Regions from separate parts of the Streptomyces sp. A0592 genome, predicted to be linked through region 3. Evidence: riboswitches for the same ligand, from Rfam matches in the RefSeq annotation. Region 3 holds a riboswitch; each other region holds the start of a gene.

Region 1 (7,151 bases), on a different contig from region 3:
TCCGGACATCGGCGTCCTCGGTACGTGGGGCCCGGCCCCCAGCGTTCCCGGGGCCCGGTGTTGATCACCGAATACCCACGCTAGACCCCGCTGTCCCGCCCCGGACTGCCAGTTGGCGAACTTCGCGGGGGTGCTTCCCGCTCCCGGTGGAGCGCTCGTACAGCAGCCCGAATGCGCCGGTCAGGCCGCTGCGGCCGCCCGGCGGCGCCCCTCTTGGCACGCTCGTACGACGCCGGCCGCCACTCCCCGGCCCGGGAGCCGGCGGCCGGCACCCGGCGCTCGATGCCGACCGCCACGAGATGCCGTCCGCTACGACCCGACGGACTCCGGCTTCTCCTGTCCGCCGACTGCCGACGACGCCACGCGGGCCGCTGTCGCCGCCGCACCGCCGGCTTCGCGCGGGGGCACGGCCGCAGGCCCGTCCACGGGTCCGCCCGCCGCTGCCCCGGCGACGAACGGGCGCCACCACGGCTCACCGGGAGCCCCCTCGGCGCCGGGCTCGAACGGCTGGCCCGGGATCGGCAGCGCGACGGCCGCTCCGGCTCCCTGGGCGGCGGCCAGCGTGCCCTCGCCCGGCTCGTCCCACGGGTGCAGGGCCAGGTTGAAGGTGCCCCAGTGGATCGGCAGCATCGTGCCGTGCGGGGTGCCGCCCTGGAGGTCGAGGTGGGCGCGCATGCCCTCCTCGGGGGTCATGTGGATGTCCGGCCAGTACTCCGAGTAGGCACCGATCTGGATCATCGTGGCGTCGAAGGGGCCGTGCGCGGCGCCGATCTCCGCGAAGCCGGGGAAGTAGCCCGTGTCGCCGCTGTGGTAGATCCGGTGCTCGTCGCCCGCGACCACCCAGGAGGCCCACAGGGTGTGCTGCTGGTTGCGCAGGCCGCGACCGCAGAAGTGCCGGGCGGGGGTCGCCGTGAGGGACAGCCCGGCGATCTTGGTGGTCTCGTTCCAGTCGAGCTCGCGCAGCCGCTCGGGCGACACGCCCCAGCGCTCCAGGTGCGCGCCGACGCCGAGCGGGACGGCGAACATCGTGTCCGTACCGGCCAGCGCCTTGATCGTCGGCAGGTCGAGGTGGTCGTAGTGGTCGTGCGAGATGACCACGACGTCCACCTCGCCCAGTGCGGCCAGCGGAACCGGCACGGGGTGCAGCCGCTTGGGGCCGGCGAAGGGGAAGGGGGAGCAGCGCTCGCCCCACACCGGGTCGAACAGCACCCGGCGCCCGTCGATCTCCGCGAGCACGCTGGAGTGGCCCATCCAGGTCAGACGCAGACCGCTGACAGGGGGCTTCGCCAGGTCCGCGAGGGTGGTCGGGTGCACCGGGATGGCCGCCGCGGGACTGCGCCGCAGCCGCTGCTCGCGGTGGAAGTAGATCTTCGCGAACTCCGTCATAGACCCCGAGGGCCTGTTGCGGGCCCCGACCGGGTTCTGGAAGACGCCGTCGGCGAAGTTCGGCGAGCGGCGGATCCGCTCCAGCCTGGGGCCGGACGGGTCCGCGCCGAAGGCTTCGGGCCGCAGGGCGCGCAGCCGCGGACGGAGGGGACGGGAGCCGGTCAAAGCGCCTCCAGGGAGGATGGGGTCGGTGCGGTCGTATCGCTACGAACGTCCCAACGCACACCGGCCCCGAAGGATTCCACCCGCCCCTTCCGCCCGCCCCTTCCGCCCGCCCCTCACGCCTGCCCCTGCCGCCCGCCTCGTCGTCCTGCGGCTGCGCTCGTACGGCGGCTACAGCGGCAGCAGGTCCGGCCGCTTCGCCTCGACGTGGTCGCCGGAGGACTCGCCGCGCAGCCTGCGGCCGATCCACGGCACCAGGTACTCGCGGGCCCACTGGATGTTGTCGCGGGTCACGTCCACCGAGCCGCGCGGGCGCAGCAGCGGCCACGGCTGGTCGGGGTCGGTCGGCACTTCCAGGCCGAGCACCTGCCCGGCGCGCAGTGCGACGCGGGTGTGGCCCTCGGGCGAGAGGTGGAGCCGGTCGGCGTCCCAGGCGCGCCGGTCCTGTATGGACCTCAGCGACCACAGGTCGAGCACCGGGCAGTCGTAGCGGTCGGCGATGGCGCGCACGTGCGCGCTGTACGTCGCGACCTTGCCCCGGATGTGCTTGAGGACCGGCACGCCGCGGGTGTCGAAGCCGGTGGTGATCATGACGTGGCCGACGGCTCCGGTGAGGTCGGCCACGGCCGCCTCGAACCGTTCCGCCACGTCGTCCGGGTCGCTGCCGGGCCGGATGATGTCGTTGCCGCCCGCGCAGAAGGTGACCAGGTCCGGGGCGAGGGCCTTGGCTCTCGGTACCTGGTCCGCCACGATCTGGTCGAGGAGCTTCCCGCGCACCGCGAGATTCGCATACCGGAAGTCGTGCTCTTCGCGCTGATCGGCCAGGAGCACGGCGAGCCGGTCCGCCCAGCCCAGAAAAGATTCCCCCGGCCCCGGGTCCCCCACGCCCTCTGTGAAGCTGTCCCCGATCGCCGCGTACGAGCCGATGTTCTTGAGTTTCGTCGTCGTCGCTGCCACGAGAACCCATCCTTCACTCCCGTAACCAACCTACGCCAACGTAATGAGGGGTTGACGGGCCGTGATCTGTACCACGCGGGAGATAAGGAATAAGTACACGTGGGGCCGGGACCCCCCTCGGGTCCCGGCCCCACGCGTGTCCGTGCTCCGTCGGCGGCTGCCGTCAGAGGCTGGCGCCCTTCGAGCGGAGGTAGGCGATCGGGTCCATGTCCGAGCCGTAGGACGGGCTCGTGCGGATCTCGAAGTGCAGGTGCGGGCCGGTCGAATTGCCGGTGGAGCCGGAGAGTCCGAGGCTCTGGCCGGCGGTGACGCTCTGGCCGGAGGAGACGGAGAGCTGGGACAGGTGGGCGTACTGGGAGTACTTGCCGTCGGCGTGCCGGATGACGACCTCGTTGCCGTAGGAGCCGCTCCAGCCGGCGGAAACCACGGTGCCCGCGCCGACGGCCTTCACGGTGGTGCCCATGGCCGCGATGAAGTCGACACCGGTGTGGTAGCCCGAGGACCACATGGCGCCCGCGACCTTGTACTGGGTGGAGATGCCACCGCTGACCGGGGCCACGAATCCGGAGGCGGCCGGCTGCGCGGCGGCGGGCGCCTCCGGGGCGGAGTCCTGCTGCGCCTGCGGGGCGGCGGGCTGCCCGGCCCGCTTCGACTCGGCCTTCGGGGCCGCCTTCGCAGCGGACTCGGGGGCGGTGCGCGGGGCGGGGACGGCGCGCGGGGCGGGCGCGGCGTCGACCGGGGAGGCCTCGCCGCGACCGCCGAGGGTCAGCTTCAGGCCGGGGTGGATCAGCGACGGGTCGCTGCCGACCGCCTCGCGGTTCTGCTCGTACAGCCGCTCCCAGCCGCCGGAGAGGTTGCGCTCGGCGGCGATCTCGGAGAGGCAGTCGCCCGGGACGACCGTGTAGACGGTCGGCGCGGCCTGCACGGCGGCCGCCGGGGCGGCCTGGAGGGCGGCGGGGACCTGCGGGGCCACGGCGGGTGCGACGGCGGGGGCCGCCGCCGGGGCGCCGGCCGCGTGGGCGCCGGCCGCGCCGATCAGCGGCAGGGCGAGGGCCGCGCCGCCGGTGCCTGCGACCGCGAATCCGCGGGAAATGGAAAGGGACTTGGGACGGCGGTGCTTACCCTTTGCAGGCATGACGCATTCCTCTCCGGCGCCTGCGAGGTGAGCTGTCGGGTTCGGACTGGAGATGTCCGGCCGCACATGTACGGGACATGAACGACTTCACCCCGAGCCGTATCGGAGAAAAGATCTCCGGCACAGCGGCTTACCTGGTTCCCCCGCTCCTGCCGCGCGAAATGGTTCGGTTGCGGTTTCCGGGCGGCGGCAGGATTCGGCGATCCACCCGGATCGATCGCGAAGGTAATCCCTTGCGGGTACGCCGAACAAGCCGTGAATTCCCTGACGGATTCACAGGTATGAGGGACCGCCGGAATTCCGGTCACCCTCCGTCCATTCCGCTCCGCCAACAGCCGTCCCCACCGGGCCATTCGGCTTTGACGATCAGGCACTCACGGTCACCGTATGATCTGGCTCACGGGGCGGTGCCCGATCTCGCCTCCGGATATGGCAAGTTGGCGCCAAACAGCTCAATTCGGACAGACGCCCCAAGAGAAGGTGAAGGAGTTCCCGTGACCCAGCAGATACAGGAGCCGGAGCTGACCGGAGTGCGCAATTTCCGCGATGTGGGCGGATTGCCGACTTCTGATGGTCGAAGGGTCGGGACGGGACGACTGTTCCGAAGCGGACATCTCGCACATGCCACGGAAACCGATGCAGAGTTCCTCGCTTCGCTCGGCCTCCACACCGTCTTCGACTTCCGCAACGGCGCCGACCATGCCCTGGAGGGCCCGGACGTCGAACTGCCCGGCGTGCGGAACGTCAACATCCCGCTCTCGGACCCGGCGGACGGCCGGGAGTTCTGGCGGCTGGTCCGCGACGGCGACCTCGACCAGCTCCGCGCGATCCTCGGCGACGGCAAGGCCGCTGCCCGGATGGCGAACTCCTACCGCGGGATCATCCGGACCCGCACCGCCGAGCACAGCCGGGTCGTCCACGCCATCGCCGATGACAGCGTCCCCGCCCTCCTGCACTGCGCGGCCGGCAAGGACCGGGCCGGCCTCTCCGTCGCCGTCACCCTGCTCGCCGTCGGCGTCGAGCGCGAGGCGATCGTGGCGGACTACCTGGAGTCGAACGCCCCGCACCGCCGCTACCGCGTGCGCCGCAGCTCCGAGTCGGCCGAGGCCCGCTCGCCCGAGGTGATGGAACTGCTCGCGCCGCTCTTCGACGCCCGCGCCGAGTACCTGGTCGCCGCCTTCGACACCATCGACGAGGTCTGGGGCGGGGTGGACCGCTACCTGGCGGAGGGCCTCGGGCTGAAGCCCGAGACCCTCGACCGGCTCCGGGACCGGCTGTTGGTCTGACCCGGGACCCTGGACCCGGAGCCGGGCCCCGAAGCCGGGAGCCCGGGACCCGGAGCCCGGGGCCTCGGGCCGGGGGCGGGGACGCAGGTCGTCAGCGCGCCGCGACGGCCTGCTTCACCAGCGTCCTGCCGAAGTCCCACATCAGACCGGACCCGCCGTGCGCCTCGTCCATGACCTCGCGGAAGGCGGCGACGAACCGGTCCACGTCCTGCTCGCCCAGGACCAGCGGCGGAATCAGCTTGATCACCTCCAGGTGGTCCCCGGAGACCTGGGTGAGGATCCGGTGCTTCTGCAGCAGCGGCACCACGACCATCTGCGCGAAGAGGCCCTTGCGGGCCGCCTGGAGCATGGTCCAGCGGCTGCGGAGCCCCAGCGAGGTGGGCCGCCCGAACTCGATGCCGATCATCAGGCCGCGCCCGCGCACCTCGTACAGCAGCTCGTACTCGTCCACCAGGGCCGCGAGCCGCCCGCGCAGCAGGTCGCCGGTGGCCCGCGCGCGGGCCACGAGGTGCTCGTCCTCCATGACGGACAGCACCGCCAGCCCGGCCGCCATCGCCTGCGCGTTGGAACCGAAGCTCGCGGAGTGCACGAGCACCCGGTCCATGGACGAGTAGACCTTCTTGAAGATCCAGTCCTTGCCCAGGGTCGCGCCGACCGGCACGTAGCCGCCCGACAGCGCCTTGGCCACGCACACCAGGTCGGGCTCCACACCCGGCTCGTGCTGGTACGCGTAGAAGTCCCCGGTACGTCCCAGACCGGTCTGCACCTCGTCCGCGATCAGCAGCGCCTTGTGCCGGTGCAGCAGCTCCTGCGCGGCGAGCAGGAATCCCGGCGGGGCCGCGAGGACCCCCTTGCCCTGGATCGGCTCGACGACGAAGGCGGCGACGTCCCCGCGCTTCAGCTCCCTCTCCAGGGCTGCCAGGTCCCCCAGCGCCACCTCCGTGTCGGGCAGCAGCGGTGCGAAGCCGTCCCGGAACCCGCCCTCGCCGTTCACCGACAGCGAGCCGGTGGTCAGCCCGTGGAAGGCGTGGTCGCAGTAGAGGATCCGGGGCCGCCCGGTGGCGTACCGGGCGAACTTCAGGGCCGTCTCCACCGCCTCGGTGCCGCTGTTGCCGAAGAAGACCCGGTCCAGGTGGGGGCTGTACGACAGGAGCTTCTCGGCCAGCAGCCCGGGCAGCGGCTGGCAGTCGAAGCGGGTGAGGTCGGCGAGCTGGGCGTCCAGCACGTCGTGCAGCGCCCGCCGGACGACGGGGTGGTGGCGGCCCAGGCCCATCACCCCGAAGCCGGCGAGCATGTCGAGGTAGTCGTTGCCCTCGGCGTCCCAGAAGTGGGCTCCCTCGGCGCGTTCGTAGACCTTGTCGAAGCCGATGGTGCGCAGCATCCGGGGCAGTTGGTGGTTGAGGTGGCGGGCGTGCAGCTCGTACCGCTCCGCCCCGCGCGCGGCGAGCAGGGCGCCGAGGTCGAACCCGCCGCCCGGCCCCTCGTCCGCCGGGCTCATGCCGATCCGTCCCGCTTGCCTCCGACCGTCTCCCGGGCGGCCCGCAGGGATTCCTTGAGGGAGCCCATGGTGGCGAGGACGGCGGTGGGCTCGTAGCCGCAGTGCGCCATGCAGTTCGCGCAGCGCGGGTCCTTTCCGCGGCCGTACTTGTTCCAGTCGGTCTCCTCCACGAGCTCCCGGTACGTCGGCACATAGCCGTCGCTCATCAGATAGCAGGGGCGCTGCCAGCCGAAGAGGGAGTAATTCGGAATGGCCCAGGCCGTGCAGGGGAAATCGGCTTTCCCTTCCAGGAAGTCCAGGAAGAGCGGGGAGTGGTTGAGCCGCCAGCGCCGCCGGTTGCCGCCCGCGAAGGCCTTCCTGAAGAGTTCGCGGGTCTGGTCGACGCCCAGGAAGTGCTCCTGGTCCGGTGCCTTTTCGTAGGCATAGGCGGGCGAGATCATCATCTCGTCCACCTTCAGGTCGTCATTGAGGAAGTTGAGGACCTCGATGATCGTCTGCGGGGTGTCGGTGTTGAAGAAGGTGGAGTTCGTGGTCACCCGGAAGCCACGCCTCTTGGCCTCCTTGATGGCCTCGACCGCCTCGTCGAAGACGCCTTCCTTCGCCACCGATTCGTCGTGGCGCTCGCGCAGGCCGTCGATGTGCACGGCGAAGGCGAAGTACGGGGAGGGTGTGAACTTCTCGATCTTCTTGCGCAGCAGCAGCGCGTTGGTGCAGAGGAAGACGTACT
Region 2 (7,151 bases), on a different contig from region 3:
GCCCCTCGGCTGCCGTCCTACCGCGCCGTACCCGCTCAGTAACTGGGGAGGGTCCGCGGCCCGAGATCGCCGCGGGCGGGCGGATGGGCGACCCGGACCGTGGCGCTGAGCACGGAGATCCCCTCGGCGGCGACGACGACCGGTTCCAGGGAGACGCCGATCACCTCGGGATGGTCGTCCACCAGCCGGGACAGCCGCAGGAGCACCTCCTCCAGGGCGGGGGTGTCGACCGGGTCGCTGCCGCGCCAGCCGAAGAGGAGGGGCGCCGCCCGGATGGACCGGATCAGTCCGGCGGCGTCCCGGTCGGTCGCCGGGACCAGCCGGTGGGCGGTGTCGCCGAGCAGCTCGGAGGCGACCCCGGCGAGCCCGAAGGAGAGGACGGCGCCGGCGGCCGGGTCGATCACGGACCGGACGACGGTGTCGACGCCCCGCGGCACCATGGCCTGGACCACGGGCTGGAGCTCCGCCGGCTTGCCCAGCGCGTCGGTCAGCTCCTCGTACGAGCGCCTCAGCTCGGCCTCGTTCGTGAGGTCGAGCCGTACGCCGCCCAGGTCCGCGCGGTGGCGCAGGTGCGGGGCGGTGGTCTTGAGGGCGACCGGGTAGCCCAGGACCACGGCGGCCCGGACGGCGGCGTCGGCGCTGGGTGCGGGGAGCGTCGGCAGGACCCGGATCCCGTAGCGCGCGAGCAGCTCGCGGGCGTCCCAGTCGCTCAGCTTCAGCACGGCCCCGCCGTCGACGTCCGCGAGCAGCCCGGCGAGCTGGGCCGCGGCGCCGGCCTCGTCGATGTCCTCGTACTCGGGGACCTGCCCGGCGTCCGCGAGGGCCCGCCGCCACTGCCCGTAGCGCACGGCCTCGGCGACGGCCTTCACGGCGCGCTCGGCGGCGGGGTAGCTGGGGATCCGGTCCGGGTCGGCGGTGGCGGTGGTGGCCGCGAGGGCGGCCGGGGTCCAGGGGCTGCTGTCCGCGGCGGGCCGGTCCGGCGCCGCGGCGGCGGGTCCGCGGGTCGCGGACAGGGCCTGCACCAGCTCGGCGAGTTCCACGTGCACGACCGCCACCGGCTTGCCGGGGGCCTCGGCGACGGCCTCGCGGAGCGCGTCGGCGAGGTCGTCGGCGAGGGCGTGCTCGCTGACCCACGGGATGGCGGTCACGACCACCGCGTCGCAGTCGTCGGAGGCGAGGGCGGCGGCCAGCGCGGTGCGGAAGTCCGCCGGGGACGCCGCGGTGGTCAGGTCCAGGGGCGGCAGCGGCCGCAGGCCCTGCGTCAGGCAGGCGTCGTAGGTGAGGACCCCGAGGGACTCGGAGTTGCCGAGGATCGCGATCCGGGGTCCGGCGGGCAGCGGCTGGGAGGCCAGCAGCAGGCCGACGTCCACCAGCTCCGTGACCGTGTCGACCCGGATGACGCCGGCCTGCCGCAGGAGGGCCGAGACGGTGTCCTCCGACAGCCGGGTGCCGGGGACGACGTGCCCGGCGGGGGTGTGGCGGCCGCCCTTGGCGACGACGACGGGCTTGACGGCGGCGGTCCGGCGGGCGAGGCGGGTGAACTTCCGCGGGTTGCCCAGGGTTTCGAGGTAGAGCAGGGCGACGTCGGTGGCCTCGTCCTCGTACCAGTACTGGAGGATGTCGTTGCCGGAGACGTCGGCCCGGTTGCCCGCCGAGACGAAGGACGACAGGCCCTCGCCGCGCCGCAGCAGCGCCGAGAGCAGGGCGATGCCGATCGCCCCGGACTGCGTGAACAGGCCGGTCCGGCCGCGCGTCGGCATCGGCGCGGGGGTCAGCGAGGCGTTGAGCTCCACCTCCGGGGCGGTGTTGATCACCCCGTAGGCGTTGGGTCCGATGAGGCGCATCCCGTACGAGCGCACCTGCCTCAGCAGCTCGCGCTGGCGGGCGAGTCCGGCCGGGCCGCTGTCCCCGTATCCGGCGGAGAGGACGACGAGGCCCTGCACGCCGTGCTCGCCGCAGGCGGCCACCGCGTCGGGCACCCGGTCGGCCGGGACCGCGATCACCGCGAGGTCGACGGGGGCGCCGACGGCCTCGACGGAGCGGTAGGCCCGCACCCCGTCGAGGAGGTCGCGCGTGACGGCCTCGTTGACGGCGTAGAGGTGGCCGTGGAAGCCGCTGTCGCGCAGGTTGCGCAGGGCGGCGGCGCCCACGCCGGCGCCGGAGCGGCTGACCCCGACGACGGCCACGGAGCCGGGGGCCAGCAGGCGCTGCACGGAGCGGGCCTCGGCGCGCTGTTCCCGGGCGCGCTGCACGGCGAGGGACTCCGCGGTGGGTTCGAGGTCGAGGGTGAGGTGGACGGAGCCGTCCTCGAAGCTGCGCTTCTGCTCGTAGCCGACATCCGTGAACACCTTGATCATCTTGGTGTTGGCGGGCAGCACCTCGGCGGCGAACCGGCGGATGCCGCGCTCGCGCGCCACCGCGCCGATGTGTTCGAGGAGCGCGGAGGCGACCCCGCGGCCCTGGTGGGCGTCCTGGACGAGGAAGGCGACCTCGGCCTCGTCGGCGGGAGCGGAGGCGGGCCGGCCGTCGGGACCGATGCGGTCGTAGCGGACGGTGCCGATGAACTCCTCGCCGATGGTCGCGGCGAGGCCCACCCGGTCCACGTAGTCGTGGTGCGTGAAGCGGTGCACGTCGCGGTCGGAGAGGCGGGGGTAGGGCGCGAAGAAGCGGTAGTACTTCGACTCGTCCGAGACCTGCTCGTAGAAGCTGACGAGCCGGCCGGCGTCCTCGGTGGTGATGGGCCTGATCCGGGCGGTGCCGCCGTCGCGGAGAACGACGTCCGCTTCCCAGTGGGCCGGGTAGGACGGGTCCGACTCTATGGTCATGCGCATACCTTACGGCCGGACCGGGCCGGGCGGCGCTCGCGCGGCGTGGTAGGCAAGGCGGACAAACCGGTGCAAGCTGGGGAAGGTCGAGGAGCGGCGAAATTCGGGCCGAAGGTCGGTCGGAGCATTCAGGGTGCCGTGAGAGACTGGTCTAGACAACCGTAAGAACCTGAAGGGCATCACCATGGCAGAGCGCCGCGTCAACGTCGGTTGGGCCGAGGGCCTGCACGCTCGTCCCGCCTCGATCTTCGTCCGTGCGACGACCGCTTCCGGCGTCCCGGTGACCATCGCGAAGTCCGGCGGCGACCCCGTCAACGCCGCCTCCATGCTGGCGGTACTGGGCCTGGGCGCCCAGGGTGGCGAGGAGATCGTCCTCGCCTCCGAGGCCGAGGGTGCGGAGGCCGCACTGGACCGCCTCGCGAAGCTGGTCGCCGAGGGTCTCGAAGAGCTCCCCGAGACCGTCTGACCCTTCGGGTTCATCCCGCGCAACGCGAACGGCGAGGCCGCGACCCCCGCAAGGGGCCGCGGCTTCGCCGTTTCCGGAACCGGGGAAATGCGGCCCCACGGAAAAGCCGACCGGCGCCGCCGCTCCGGGCAGCATTCCACCGCGCAGCATTCCGCGGCACGACGTTCCGCCCGCCCGCAGGAATTCGGCGCAGGGCATCGCCCCGCGCATCGAATTCGCGCTATTCCACCCTTTGTATACGGCTCCTGTTAATGCCGGCCGCTCGGCATGTTTACGGCAGGTTGCGAACTGCTCACCGCCGACCGCTGCCGCAGCCGGTGCGCGGCCGCCGCGCGGTCGGCGTGGACCGCGGCCAGCGTCCGCGCCCGCTCGGCGTCACCGCGGGCCACCGCGTCCACGATCGCACCGTGTTCCGCCCAGGACTCCGCGGGCCGGACCGGCGCCTCCACCACGAACATCCACGCCACCTTGTGCCGCATCTGGGTGAGCAGCGCGATCAGTCCGGGGCTGCCGGAGGCCTGTGCGAGCGTCTCGTGGAACCAGCCCCCCAGCGCCCGCAGATCCTCGCCCTGGCCCCGCCTGGCCCGCTCCTGACCCAGCCTGACCAGCCCGCGCAGCACCTTGAGGTGCGCGTCGGTACGGCGCCGGGCGGCCCTGGCGGCCGCGAGCGGCTCCAGCAGCATCCGCAGCTCCAGCAGATCCGCCGCCTCCTGCGCGGTCGGCTCGGCCACACAGGCCCCGGCATGCCGCCGCGTGGTCACGAAACCCTCGGACTCCAGCGTCCGCAGGGCCTCGCGGACCGGGACGCGCGAGACCCCGTACCGGCGGGCCAGTACCTCCTCGGTCAGCCGGCCACCCGGTTCGAACACCCCGGAGACGATGTCGTCGCGAATTGCCGTGCATACCGCGTGCGCAGGAATACGCAAGACCGAACCTCCGCCTATTTCCGACCACCAGCCCCCATGCGCACTCACGCGCACGCATCGACTCTATTGCAGCACAGCATAATTTCGAGAGCGGACGGAAATCCGAAACATTGCGTCCGAACGCAAAAACACGAAGACCCCGGCTCGGGAGGCGGGGTCTTCGTGAAGCGGTGCGCTGGCGCTGTGCCCGGTGGGCGGCGCGGAGGGGTCAGAGGCTGACGCCGTGCGAGCGCAGGTACGCGATCGGGTCGATGTCCGAGCCGTACTGCGAGCCGCTGCGGGCCTCGAAGTGCAGGTGCGGGCCGCTGGAGTTGCCGGTGGAGCCCGACAGGCCGATCTGCTGGCCCGGGGTGACCTGCTGGCCGACGGAGACGTTCAGCGACGACATGTGGCCGTACTGCGTGAACGTGCCGTCGTTGTGCTTGATGACGACGTTGTTGCCGTACGCGCCGCCCCAGCCGGCCTCGACGACGGTACCGAAGCCCACTGCGTGGACCGAGGTGCCGGAGGCGGCGTGGAAGTCGATGCCGGTGTGGCTGCCGGAGGACCACATGCCGCCGCCCGCCTTGTACTGCGTGCTGACGTAGGAGTCGTCCAGCGGGGAGACGAAGGTGTTGAGGCGCTTGCGCTCCTCCTCGCGGGCGGCGCGCTCGGCGGCCTCGCGCTCGGCCTTCGCCTTGGCCTCGGCGAGGCGCTTGGACTCGGCGGCCTTCTGCTTGGCGTCGGCCTCGGCCTGCGCCTTGGCGGCGGCGTGCTCGGCGGCGCGCTGCTGGGCCTCGGCCTGGTCCTCGATGTCGCCCGCCAGGTCCTCGGCGACGACGACGGCACCCAGCCCGTTCTCCGGGGCGGAGCTGCTGTGGTTGTCCGCGGCGAAGGCCGGGGCGGCGAGGGAGCCGACCACGCCCGTGGTGGCGATCGCGGCGATACCGGCGTAGCCGGCGGTCTTCTTGCTCAGGCGGCTGGAACCACGGTGCTTGCCGGTACCAGCGGGACGACTGCCAAACGCCATGAAGGGTTTGATCCTTTCCTTCCTTCTCGCCTACCGGGTTAGCTGACGGGTTCGGAGCAGGAAGGTCTCCTACGGGCCTCCTCTTGCGAGGGGGTCCGATTCACCCCAGGGACTGATGTGGGTCCCCGGCTCCCCAGGCTCGCGCCTGACGGGGACTCGGCGATCGCTGCCCGGTGCCGCGGGTGCGGCGGGCACAACTGACGGACAGCACGCCCGACGCTAGGCGGATCATCAGTCAATCGCCAAACAGACGCGCCTTTTTGTTGCGTACGCCACACCGCATACAAGCAACCTCACCACTAAACGGACAAAAAGGGGCTCCGGCGGAAAACCGCCGGAGCCCCTTGCGCCCTGCGTCAGTTGGTGACGACGGTGACCTCACCGATCCCGAGGGCCCGCACGGGCTCCTCGATCAGTGCGGCGTCGCCCACCAGGATCGTGACCAGCCGGTCCGCCGGGAACGCCTTCACGGCCGCCGTGGTGGCCTCCACGGTGCCGGTTTCGGCCAACTGCGCGTACAGCTGTGCCTGGTAGTCGTCCGGCAGCTCCTGCTCGACCTGGTCGGCCAGGGTGCCGGCGACCGAGGCGGCCGTCTCGAACTTCAGCGGAGCCACGCCCACCAGGTTCTGCACGGCCACATCGCGTTCGGCGTCGGTCAGGCCGCCCTCCGCGAGGGTGCGCAGCACCTTCCAGAGGTCCTCCAGCGCCGGTCCGGTGTTGGGGGTGTCCACCGAGCCGCTGATGGCGAGCATCGAGGCGCCCTTGCCGTCCGCGGTGGAGCGCAGCACCTGGCCGAAGGCGCGCACCCCGTAGGTGTACCCCTTCTCCTCGCGCAGCACCTTGTCCAGGCGGGAGGTGAGGGTGCCGCCCAGGCAGTACGTGCCGAGCACCTGGGCCGCCCACACCCGGTCGTGGCGGTCCGCCCCGATCCGGCCGATCAGCAGCTGCGTCTGGACCGCGCCGGGCCGGTCGACGATGACCACGCGGCCGGTGTCGTCGGCGGTCACCGGCGGGACGGGGCGGGCCTCGGCCGTGTCGCCGGTCCAGGCGCCCAGGGTGTCCGCCAGCACGGCGTCCAGGTCGATGCCGGTCAGGTCGCCGACGACCACCGCGGTGGCGGTGGCGGGGCGTACGTGGGCCTCGTAGAAGGCGCGTACGGCGGCGGAGTCGATCCGCGCGACCGTCTCCTCGGTGCCCTGGCGCGGCCGGGACATGCGCAGGGACGCCGGGAAGAGCTCCTTGGAGAGCTGCTTGGCGGCGCGGCGCTGCGGGTTGGCCAGCTCGTGCGGGATCTCGTCGAGCCGGTTGCGCACCAGCCGGTCGACCTCGGCGTCGGCGAACGCGGGGGCGCGCAGCGCCTCGGCGAGCAGGCCCAGCGCCTTGGCCAGCCGGGAGGCCGGGACCTCCAGGGAGACCCGCAGGCCGGGGTGGTCGGCGTGCGCGTCGAGGGTGGCTCCGCAGCGCTCCAGCTCGGCCGCGAACTCCTCGGCGGTGTGCTTGTCGGTGCCCTCCGACAGGGCGCGCGCCATGATGGTCGCCACGCCGTCCAGGCCCTCGGGCTCGGCGTCGAGGGGCGCGGTGAGGTTGATCTCGACCGCGACGACCTGCTGGCCCGGGCGGTGGCAGCGCAGCAGGGTCAGCCCGTTGGGCAGCGTCCCGCGCTCGGGGGCCGGGAAGGCCCACGGCTGCGGCTCGCCGGCCTGCGGGCGCGGGTGGAAGGTCATCGTGACGGCTGCGGTGTCGCTCACTGCTCCGCCCCCTCGTTCTCGTCGCTGTCGGCGTTCTCTTCGCCCTCTTCGCCTTCGGCGCCGTCCGCCGCGAGCGGCTCGTAGACGAGCACCGCGCGGTTGTCCGGGCGCAGTCGGGCCGCGGCCGCGGCCTGCACCTCCTCGGCAGTGATGTCGAGGACGCGCCGGACGGCGGTG
Region 3 (7,151 bases):
TCCAGGTTCGGGGCGAAGCCGCCCTCGTCACCGAGACCGGTGGAGAGGCCCTTGGTGTGCAGGACCTTCTTGAGGGTGTGGTAGACCTCGGCGCCCCAGCGCAGCGCCTCGGAGAAGGACTCCGCGCCGATCGGGGCGATCATGAACTCCTGGATGTCGACGTTGGAGTCGGCGTGCGACCCACCGTTGAGGATGTTCATCATCGGAACGGGCAGCAGGTGCGCGTTCGGGCCGCCGAGGTAGCGGAAGAGCGGGAGGTCCGAGGCCTCGGACGCGGCGTGCGCGACGGCGAGCGAGACGCCGAGGATGGCGTTGGCGCCGAGCGAGCCCTTGTTGTCGGTGGCGTCCAGGTCGAACATGGCCTGGTCGATCAGGCGCTGCTCGGTGGCGTCGTAGCCGACGAGCTCCGGGCCGATCTGCTCGATGACGGCGAGGACGGCCTTCTCGACACCCTTGCCCATGTAACGGTTGGGGTCACCGTCACGGAGCTCGATGGCCTCGAATGCACCGGTGGAGGCGCCGGACGGAACGGCAGCACGGCCGGTGCTGCCGTCGTCGAGGCCCACCTCGACCTCGACCGTGGGGTTGCCTCGGGAGTCCAGGATTTCCCGGGCTACGACGACGTCGATGGACGGCACGAGCATCTCCTTCTGGGATGTGACGCTGGGTGTGCGGTGGCGTGTCAGGCCGTGGGATGGCCTTGCCGCCTAGAGCCTAACCGGCTTCCGGGGTTCGACCGGCCGACCGCCCGACCCCTGGGACGAAAAAGGGACCGAATACCCCTCTTCCGGGACATACGACTCTCGATTCCCGGCTCGCGGAGCCGCACACACCGCCGCCCGGCGCGTGGGGGGAAGGGCGCCGGGCGGTGGGAATTCTGCGCGTTGCGTGCGCTTTTGCGGCTATTGCCGCGGGGTTCAGCTGAGCTTCAGCTTCTGACCCGGGTAGATCAGGTCGGCGTCCGAGACGATGTCCTTGTTCAGCTCGAAGAGCTGCTGCCAGCCGCCCTTGACGCCGTTGGCCTCGGCGATGGTGCCCAGGGTGTCGCCCGGCTTGACCTCGTACGAGCCGTTGCCGGTCTTCGGCGCGGCCGGAGCCTCGGTGCGCTCGGAGCGGGTGGTCGGGGCCTCGGCGCGCTTGGTGTCCTTCTTCGGCGCGGCCTTGGTCTCGGCCTTCTTGGTCTCGACCTTCTTCGTCTCGGCCTTCGGCTTGGTGGAGGCCGGGGTCTCGGTGGAGCCGCCACCGGTGTAGGACGAGTTCGACAGGCCCTTGCCGCAGTGCGGCCAGGCGCCCTTGCCCTGCTTCTTGAGGACCTTCTCGGCCACGGCTATCTGCTGCGCCTTCGAGGCCTGGTTGGCCTGCGGGGCGTACGACTTGCCACCGAACGAGGACCAGGTGGAGGACGAGAACTGCAGTCCGCCGTAGTAGCCGTTGCCCGTGTTGATGGACCAGTTGCCACCGGACTCGCACTGCGCGACCTTGTCCCACTCGGACGCGGTGGCGGCACTGGCGGCGCCCGCGGCCATCAGGGGGGCGGCGACGGCCACACCGGCGACACCGGCGAGCGTGACGATGCGAACGGCCTTGGAACCGCGACGGTGCTTGCCCTTGCCGGAAAGCAGCATGAGGTTTCTCCTCACCGACGCCTACGAGGTGAGCTGTCGGGTTCGGGCCTGTGAGTGCCCGGCGGTGCGACCTTGCGCCCCGCTTAACCCCAAGCCGGTTGCGTGACCGTCTCTCAACGGCCGCTCGCGGCACCTACCTTGGTTCCCCCGCTCCTGCCTTCGGCGCTTTACGCGACGACTGTTCCCCCCGTCCGCCGGCAGGATTCGGCGATGCGGTCGAAGGAGCCCGCGGTGGCGGGCGACTCAGAAGGTAGACATGTCTCTCCCCGATGCTCAACCAGGAACATCGGGGAGAAACGGCCCCTACTTGCGCTCCCCGTGGGGGTGTTTGCGCAGGTGAGAACGGGGTTTGCGGAACCCCCGAGGCGGGACACGCCAGTTGACTGGAAGAGACGCATGTCTCACTTGCAGAAAACAGACAATCAGGTTCTTACCGGGCGAACCAACTGTCCTTATTAGGTGGTTAGATCCAGGTTCTGCCCGGGCTTGATGAGGTTGGCGTCTCCGCCGATGACCTGCTCGTTGGCCGCGTAGAGGCCGCTCCAGCCGCCCTTCACGCCCTTGGCGACCGCGATGGTCGCCAGGCTGTCGCCCGCCTGCACCGTGTAGACGGGGTCCGCCGCAGCATCGGACGGGGCGCCCTCCTCGGGCGAGGGGGCACCGCGGTGCTTGCCGTTGCCCTCGGCAGGAGTGGCGTCCGGGGTCGCCGGGGTCGTCGGCGCCACGGGGGCGGTCGGGTCGGCCGGGGACGGACTCGGGGTGACCGGCGGGGTCGTGGGCGCCGTCGGGTCGGCCGGGAGGGTCGGGACCGTCGGGTCGGTGGGGCTCACCGGCGGGGTCGTCGGGTCGGTCGGGACGACCGGGGTGCCCGGGTCGGCCGGAGGCGTCGTCGGGACGTCGGGCGCGGGCATGACGGGCAGTCCGACGGACGGCGCGTCGGGAATCAGGAAGGGGGAGCCCGAGGGGCTCGGCGTCTCCGCGGTCGGGAGCCCGAAGTCCGTGGCGGGCTTGCCGCCCGTGGTGGAGGGCACGGCGTCGTCGGGGCGGGACGGCGCGGGGCCCACCGCGGTGGCGCTGCCGGGCAGACCGGGGTCGACGACGGCGGCCGGACCCTGCTGGTCCAGTCCGGCGGAGGCCGCGCACAGCGGCCAGGCCTGCGGGCCCTGGGAGGCCAGCACGCGCTCGGCCACGGCTATCTGCTGTGAACGGCTCGCGAGGTCGGGGCGCTCGGCGAAGTCCAGACCGCCGGCCTTCTGCCACTCCTCCTGGGTGAACTGGAGCCCGCCGTAGGCGCCGCTCCCGAAGTTGGCGCTCCACGAGCCGCCGCTCTCGCACTCGGCCACCTTGTCCCAGGTGGTGGTGTCGGCAGCGGTCGCGCTGGTGGCAGCCAGCAGCGGCATGGCCAGCGCAGAGCCAGTGACACCGGCTGTGACGACCAGCGCGGGGACCTGGCGGGGGCGTCTGTGACGGCCGTTCCCGGAGAGCATGAGGGATCACCTTTCGCATAACAGCGGGGTAACGGCAGAACCTAGCGGCCTTCGAACGATTGTCACAAGTTCAAGCCGAATCTGACTTTTAATCAGAAGTCGCACAGGTGTTTTGAACCGTGAAGCGAACGGGAAGGGTGCGCAGCCCCCGCATGATCAACCCCCCACGCCAGCGCAGGTCTTGGGGTGGAACTGCCAGTTCCAGATCGGGCAGGCGCGTGAGCAGCGTCGCGAGGGCGGTCTGTCCTTCGAGTCGTGCGAGCGGCGCGCCCAGGCAGTAGTGGATGCCGTGCCCGTACCCGAGGTGCTGGTTGTCGGTCCTGGAGAGGTCGAGGGTGTCCGGATCGGCGAACCGCGCCGGGTCCCGGTCGGCGGCCGCGAGGACGACCAGGACCGGATCGCCGGTCTCGATCCGCTCGCCGCCGAGGGTCAGCGGCTGGGTCGCGAACCGCCACGTCGCCAGCTCCACGGGGCCGTCGTAGCGCAGGAGTTCCTCGACACCGGTGGCCAGCAGCCCGCTCTCCCCGGCGGCCAGGGAGCTCTGTAGCCGCTCGCGCTGGTCGGGGTTCATGAAGAGGGAGTGGACGCCGTTTCCGATGAGGTTCACGGTCGTCTCGAAGCCGGCGAAGAGCAGGATGAAGGCCATCGCGGTGGCCTCGCCCTCCGTCAGGTGGTCGCCGTGGTCGCTCGCCCGGATCAGGTCGGAGATCAGGTCGTCGCCCAGATCATCCCTTTTGCGATGGATGAGTTCACCGAGATAGGTCCGCATCTGCTTCACCGAACGGGCGACGCCGCCGCGCGGTCCGCCGCCGTGGCGGATCATCATCCCGGCCCAGTCACGGAAGTCGTCCTGGTCCTCGCGCGGTACCCCGAGCATCTCGCAGATGGCGTAGATGGGGAGCGGGAAGGCGAACTCGTGGATGAGGTCGGCCTCCCCCCTCTCCGCGAACCCGTCGATGAGGTGATCGGTGAGCGCCTGCACCCGCGGGGTGAACTCGGCGACCCTGCGCGGGGTGAACGCCTTCGACACCAGGCGCCGCAGCCGGGTGTGGTCCGGCGGGTCGATGTTCAGCAGATGCGTCATCAGCTCCGCCTTGCGCTCCCCCGGGATCCCGGTCTTGCCCTTGGCGTGCGCGGGCTCCGCGTGGTGCGCCGGATTCTTGCTGAGCCGCTGGTCGGCGAGGGCCTGGCGGGCGTCCGCGTACCGGGTGACCAACCAGGCGTCGACCCCGCTGGGGAGCTTGGTGCGGTGCACCGGCGCGTTCTCGCGCAGCCACGCGTAGGCCGGATAGGGGTCGGTCGCGAACTCCCACGTGAAGAGTTCGGGCGCCGCGCCGACGGAGGGAGTGGACGACTGATCGTGCATGTCCCCGACAGTAGCCGCCGCGCGCCGGCGGGCCGGCGCGGGCCGCGACCCGCCGATTCGTCATCCCATATGACTGCTTCGTCGCGGCTGTCCGCAGATCGGACAACACTTGACCTCGCCCCGTCCGGCACTCCTACTTTCGGTTGGTGGATGTGAGGATCTTGAAAAGCAGTTTCGCGGTGGTGGAGCGACGGGCCGAGCACGCGGTCAAGTTCTTCTACTCGCACCTCTTCTGGCACAACCCCGGAGTCCGCGACCTCTTCCCGGTCTCCTCCGAGGACATGGAACGCCAGCGGGACCGGCTCTTCGCCGCACTCACCCACGTCGTCTCCCGGATCGACGACGAGGCCCTCGGCCCCTACCTCCGCGACCTGGGACGCGACCACCGCAAGTTCCTGGTCCGCCCCGAGCACTACGCCGTCGTGGGCTCCAGCCTGCTCGCCGCGCTCGCCGAGACCTCCGGCGACGCCTGGACCCCGCAGGTGGAGAAGGCCTGGACCGAGGCCTACCAGCTGATCGCCGACGCCATGCTCGCCGGCGCCGACGCGAGCGAGGACCCGCCGTGGTGGGACGCGGAGGTCGTACGCCACCTCCAGTACGGGCGGGACATCGGCGTGCTCACCCTGCGGCCGCACGCCCCCTTCCCCTATCTCCCCGGCCAGTACACGAGCGTGAGCAGCGACCGCGTCCCCAGGACCTGGCGCACCTACTCCCTCGGCAACGCCCCCCGCCCGGACGGCACCGTCGACCTGCACGTCAGCCGGATCGACGGCGGGCGACTCAGCACCGCCCTGGTCGACGGGACGCGGCCCGGCGACCTCCTGAAGCTCGGCGCCGCGGGCGGGCAGCTCACCTTCCGCCGCTCGGACCGCCCGGCCAGCCTGATCGCCGCCGGCACCGGCTGGGCCCCGATCCGGGCGATGCTGGAGGACCTCGCGGACCGGCCGCCCGATCAGGACGTACGGCTCTTCGTGGTGGCCCGCGACGGCGCGCACCTCTACGACCGGCCGCTCATCGACGCGTACGGCACCTCGTGCGGCTGGCTCGACGTCACCTACATCACGCCCGCGCCCGGTCGGCACCGCAACGAGGCCACCGACCGGCTCGCGACGGCGCTGTGCAACCGGGGTCTCTGGCCCGACCAGGACGTCTACCTCAGCGGGCCGCCGCAGTTCATCGAGGAGACCGCCGGGCTCCTGGAGGGGCTCGGCGCCCGCCCCGGCCGTCTCTTCCACGACTCCGTACCCGCCGGGGCCACCGGCAACGGGCCCGGGGGCCGCCCGCTGGGCTTCGGCGAGTGGTTCCTGAACCGCCCGGCGCCGCACTGGCACAACCCCTCGGCCCGCGGCCCCAGGGAGTACTGACAGGACCGGAAGAACTACCGCGCGGGGTCTGCGACGCCCTCGGCCGCCCGGATCGCGTCCCGGTAGACGCGGGCCGCCGCGCGCAGTGCGGTCTCGGGGTCGACACCCTCCGCCTCGGCGCGCGCGGCCAGTTCCAGCAGTTCGTACCCGATGCCCTCGCCGCGGGGCAGCTCCACGGCCACGCCGCCGGCACGGGCCCGGCCCGCGAGCTTGGCGGCGAGCGCCAGGCCCGGCTGACCCACCGGGACCCCGTCGGTGACCGACTCCCGCCGCTTCTCGACCGCCTTGGTGCGCTGCCAGTGCGCGTGGACGTCCTCCGGGGTCTCGGCCTGTGCGTCGCCGAAGACGTGCGGGTGGCGGTGGATCAGCTTCTGCACGAGGGCCCCGGCCACGTCGTCGATGGAGAAGGCCCCCAGGGCCTCCTCGTCGTCCCCGCCGTCCCCGCCGTCCTCCCCGTCCTCGCCCGCCGGGATCCCCTCCTCGGCGATCCGGGCGTGGAAGACCACCTGGAGCAGCACGTCGCCGAGCTCCTCGCGCAGCTCCTCCCGGTCCCCGGCCTCGATCGCCTCGACGAGCTCGTACGCCTCCTCGATCGCGTACTTGGCCAGGCCCCGGTGGGTCTGCCGGGAGGTCCACGGGCATTCGCGGCGGACCCGGTCCATCACCTGGACCAGGTCCAGCAGGCGCGCCCCCGGCAGGTCGTAGGAGCCGGGCAGCAGCTCCAGGTCGGGCATCGCGACCCGGCCCGAGCCGGCCAGCCGGGCCAGCCCGTCGGTGAGCCGCTGGTCGCCCTCGCCGGCCGGGAGCACCACGACCGTACGGCCGCCCGCGCAGGCCGCCACCAGCTCGTGCGCGTCCGCAGCCGTGTGCTCGACCTCGACGCCCGCCTCCCGCAGGTACGGAAGCTGCGGATGGCCGGGGTCGGCGCACAGCACCCGGTCCGCGGCGTGCAGGGTCTGCCACGCCGGCCAGGACAGCACCCCGGGGGCGACCCGGTGGCTGGTGGTCAGCAGGACGATTCGGCCGGTGGGCTCGGCGGCGGCGGTGGACTGGGAGTGGTCGGTCACCCTCCGAACCTACCCCCGCCGCAGGACGTCAGGCTCCGGCGGGTTCCTGCTCGGGCCGGGTCCGCTGGGTGATCCACGCGGTGTCCGCCGGGCCGAGGCCGACCTGCTTGGCGTCCCAGGCCCCGTAGCGCGGGTTCACCTCGATGTGGAGGGCCTCGGAGGCCTTGGTGAGCGGCTCGATGATCCTCTCCTCGCCGAAGCGTGCGCTCAGCTTGTCGAGCAGCAGCCGGAAGCGCAGGTCC

What was found. A riboswitch is a leader RNA that binds a small molecule or an ion and turns the genes downstream of it on or off. The one in region 3 is predicted to bind cyclic di-AMP.
Region 1: linked by a shared signal. The riboswitch ahead of E6U81_RS35800 (M23 family metallopeptidase) and the one ahead of E6U81_RS24920 (transglycosylase family protein) in region 3 are both predicted to bind cyclic di-AMP.
Region 2: linked by a shared signal. The riboswitch ahead of E6U81_RS08110 (M23 family metallopeptidase) and the one ahead of E6U81_RS24920 (transglycosylase family protein) in region 3 are both predicted to bind cyclic di-AMP.

The regions. Positions count from the first base shown of each region.
Region 1 covers NZ_SSBM01000049.1:27,001-34,151, reverse strand. The annotation lists gene E6U81_RS41440 (ATP-binding protein) at 1-9, opposite strand, end outside; gene E6U81_RS35810 (MBL fold metallo-hydrolase) at 310-1,551, opposite strand; gene E6U81_RS35805 (SGNH/GDSL hydrolase family protein) at 1,720-2,505, opposite strand; gene E6U81_RS35800 (M23 family metallopeptidase) at 2,669-3,640, opposite strand; cyclic di-AMP (ydaO/yuaA leader) riboswitch at 3,645-3,852, opposite strand; gene E6U81_RS35795 (tyrosine-protein phosphatase) at 4,135-4,926, shown strand; gene E6U81_RS35790 (aspartate aminotransferase family protein) at 5,018-6,424, opposite strand; gene hpnH (adenosyl-hopene transferase HpnH) at 6,421-7,151, opposite strand, start outside.
Region 2 covers NZ_SSBM01000004.1:121,564-128,714, reverse strand. The annotation lists gene E6U81_RS08125 (bifunctional GNAT family N-acetyltransferase/acetate--CoA ligase family protein) at 36-2,825, opposite strand; gene E6U81_RS08120 (HPr family phosphocarrier protein) at 3,010-3,291, shown strand; gene E6U81_RS08115 (GntR family transcriptional regulator) at 3,540-4,217, opposite strand; gene E6U81_RS08110 (M23 family metallopeptidase) at 4,426-5,226, opposite strand; cyclic di-AMP (ydaO/yuaA leader) riboswitch at 5,239-5,398, opposite strand; gene E6U81_RS08105 (pitrilysin family protein) at 5,583-6,950, opposite strand; gene E6U81_RS08100 (pitrilysin family protein) at 6,971-7,151, opposite strand, start outside.
Region 3 covers NZ_SSBM01000019.1:69,783-76,933, forward strand. The annotation lists gene eno (phosphopyruvate hydratase) at 1-644, opposite strand, end outside; gene E6U81_RS24920 (transglycosylase family protein) at 918-1,625, opposite strand; cyclic di-AMP (ydaO/yuaA leader) riboswitch at 1,629-1,800, opposite strand; gene E6U81_RS24925 (transglycosylase family protein) at 2,081-3,112, opposite strand; gene E6U81_RS24930 (cytochrome P450) at 3,201-4,478, opposite strand; gene E6U81_RS24935 (globin domain-containing protein) at 4,631-5,842, shown strand; gene E6U81_RS24940 (nucleoside triphosphate pyrophosphohydrolase) at 5,857-6,909, opposite strand; gene E6U81_RS24945 (SurA N-terminal domain-containing protein) at 6,938-7,151, opposite strand, start outside.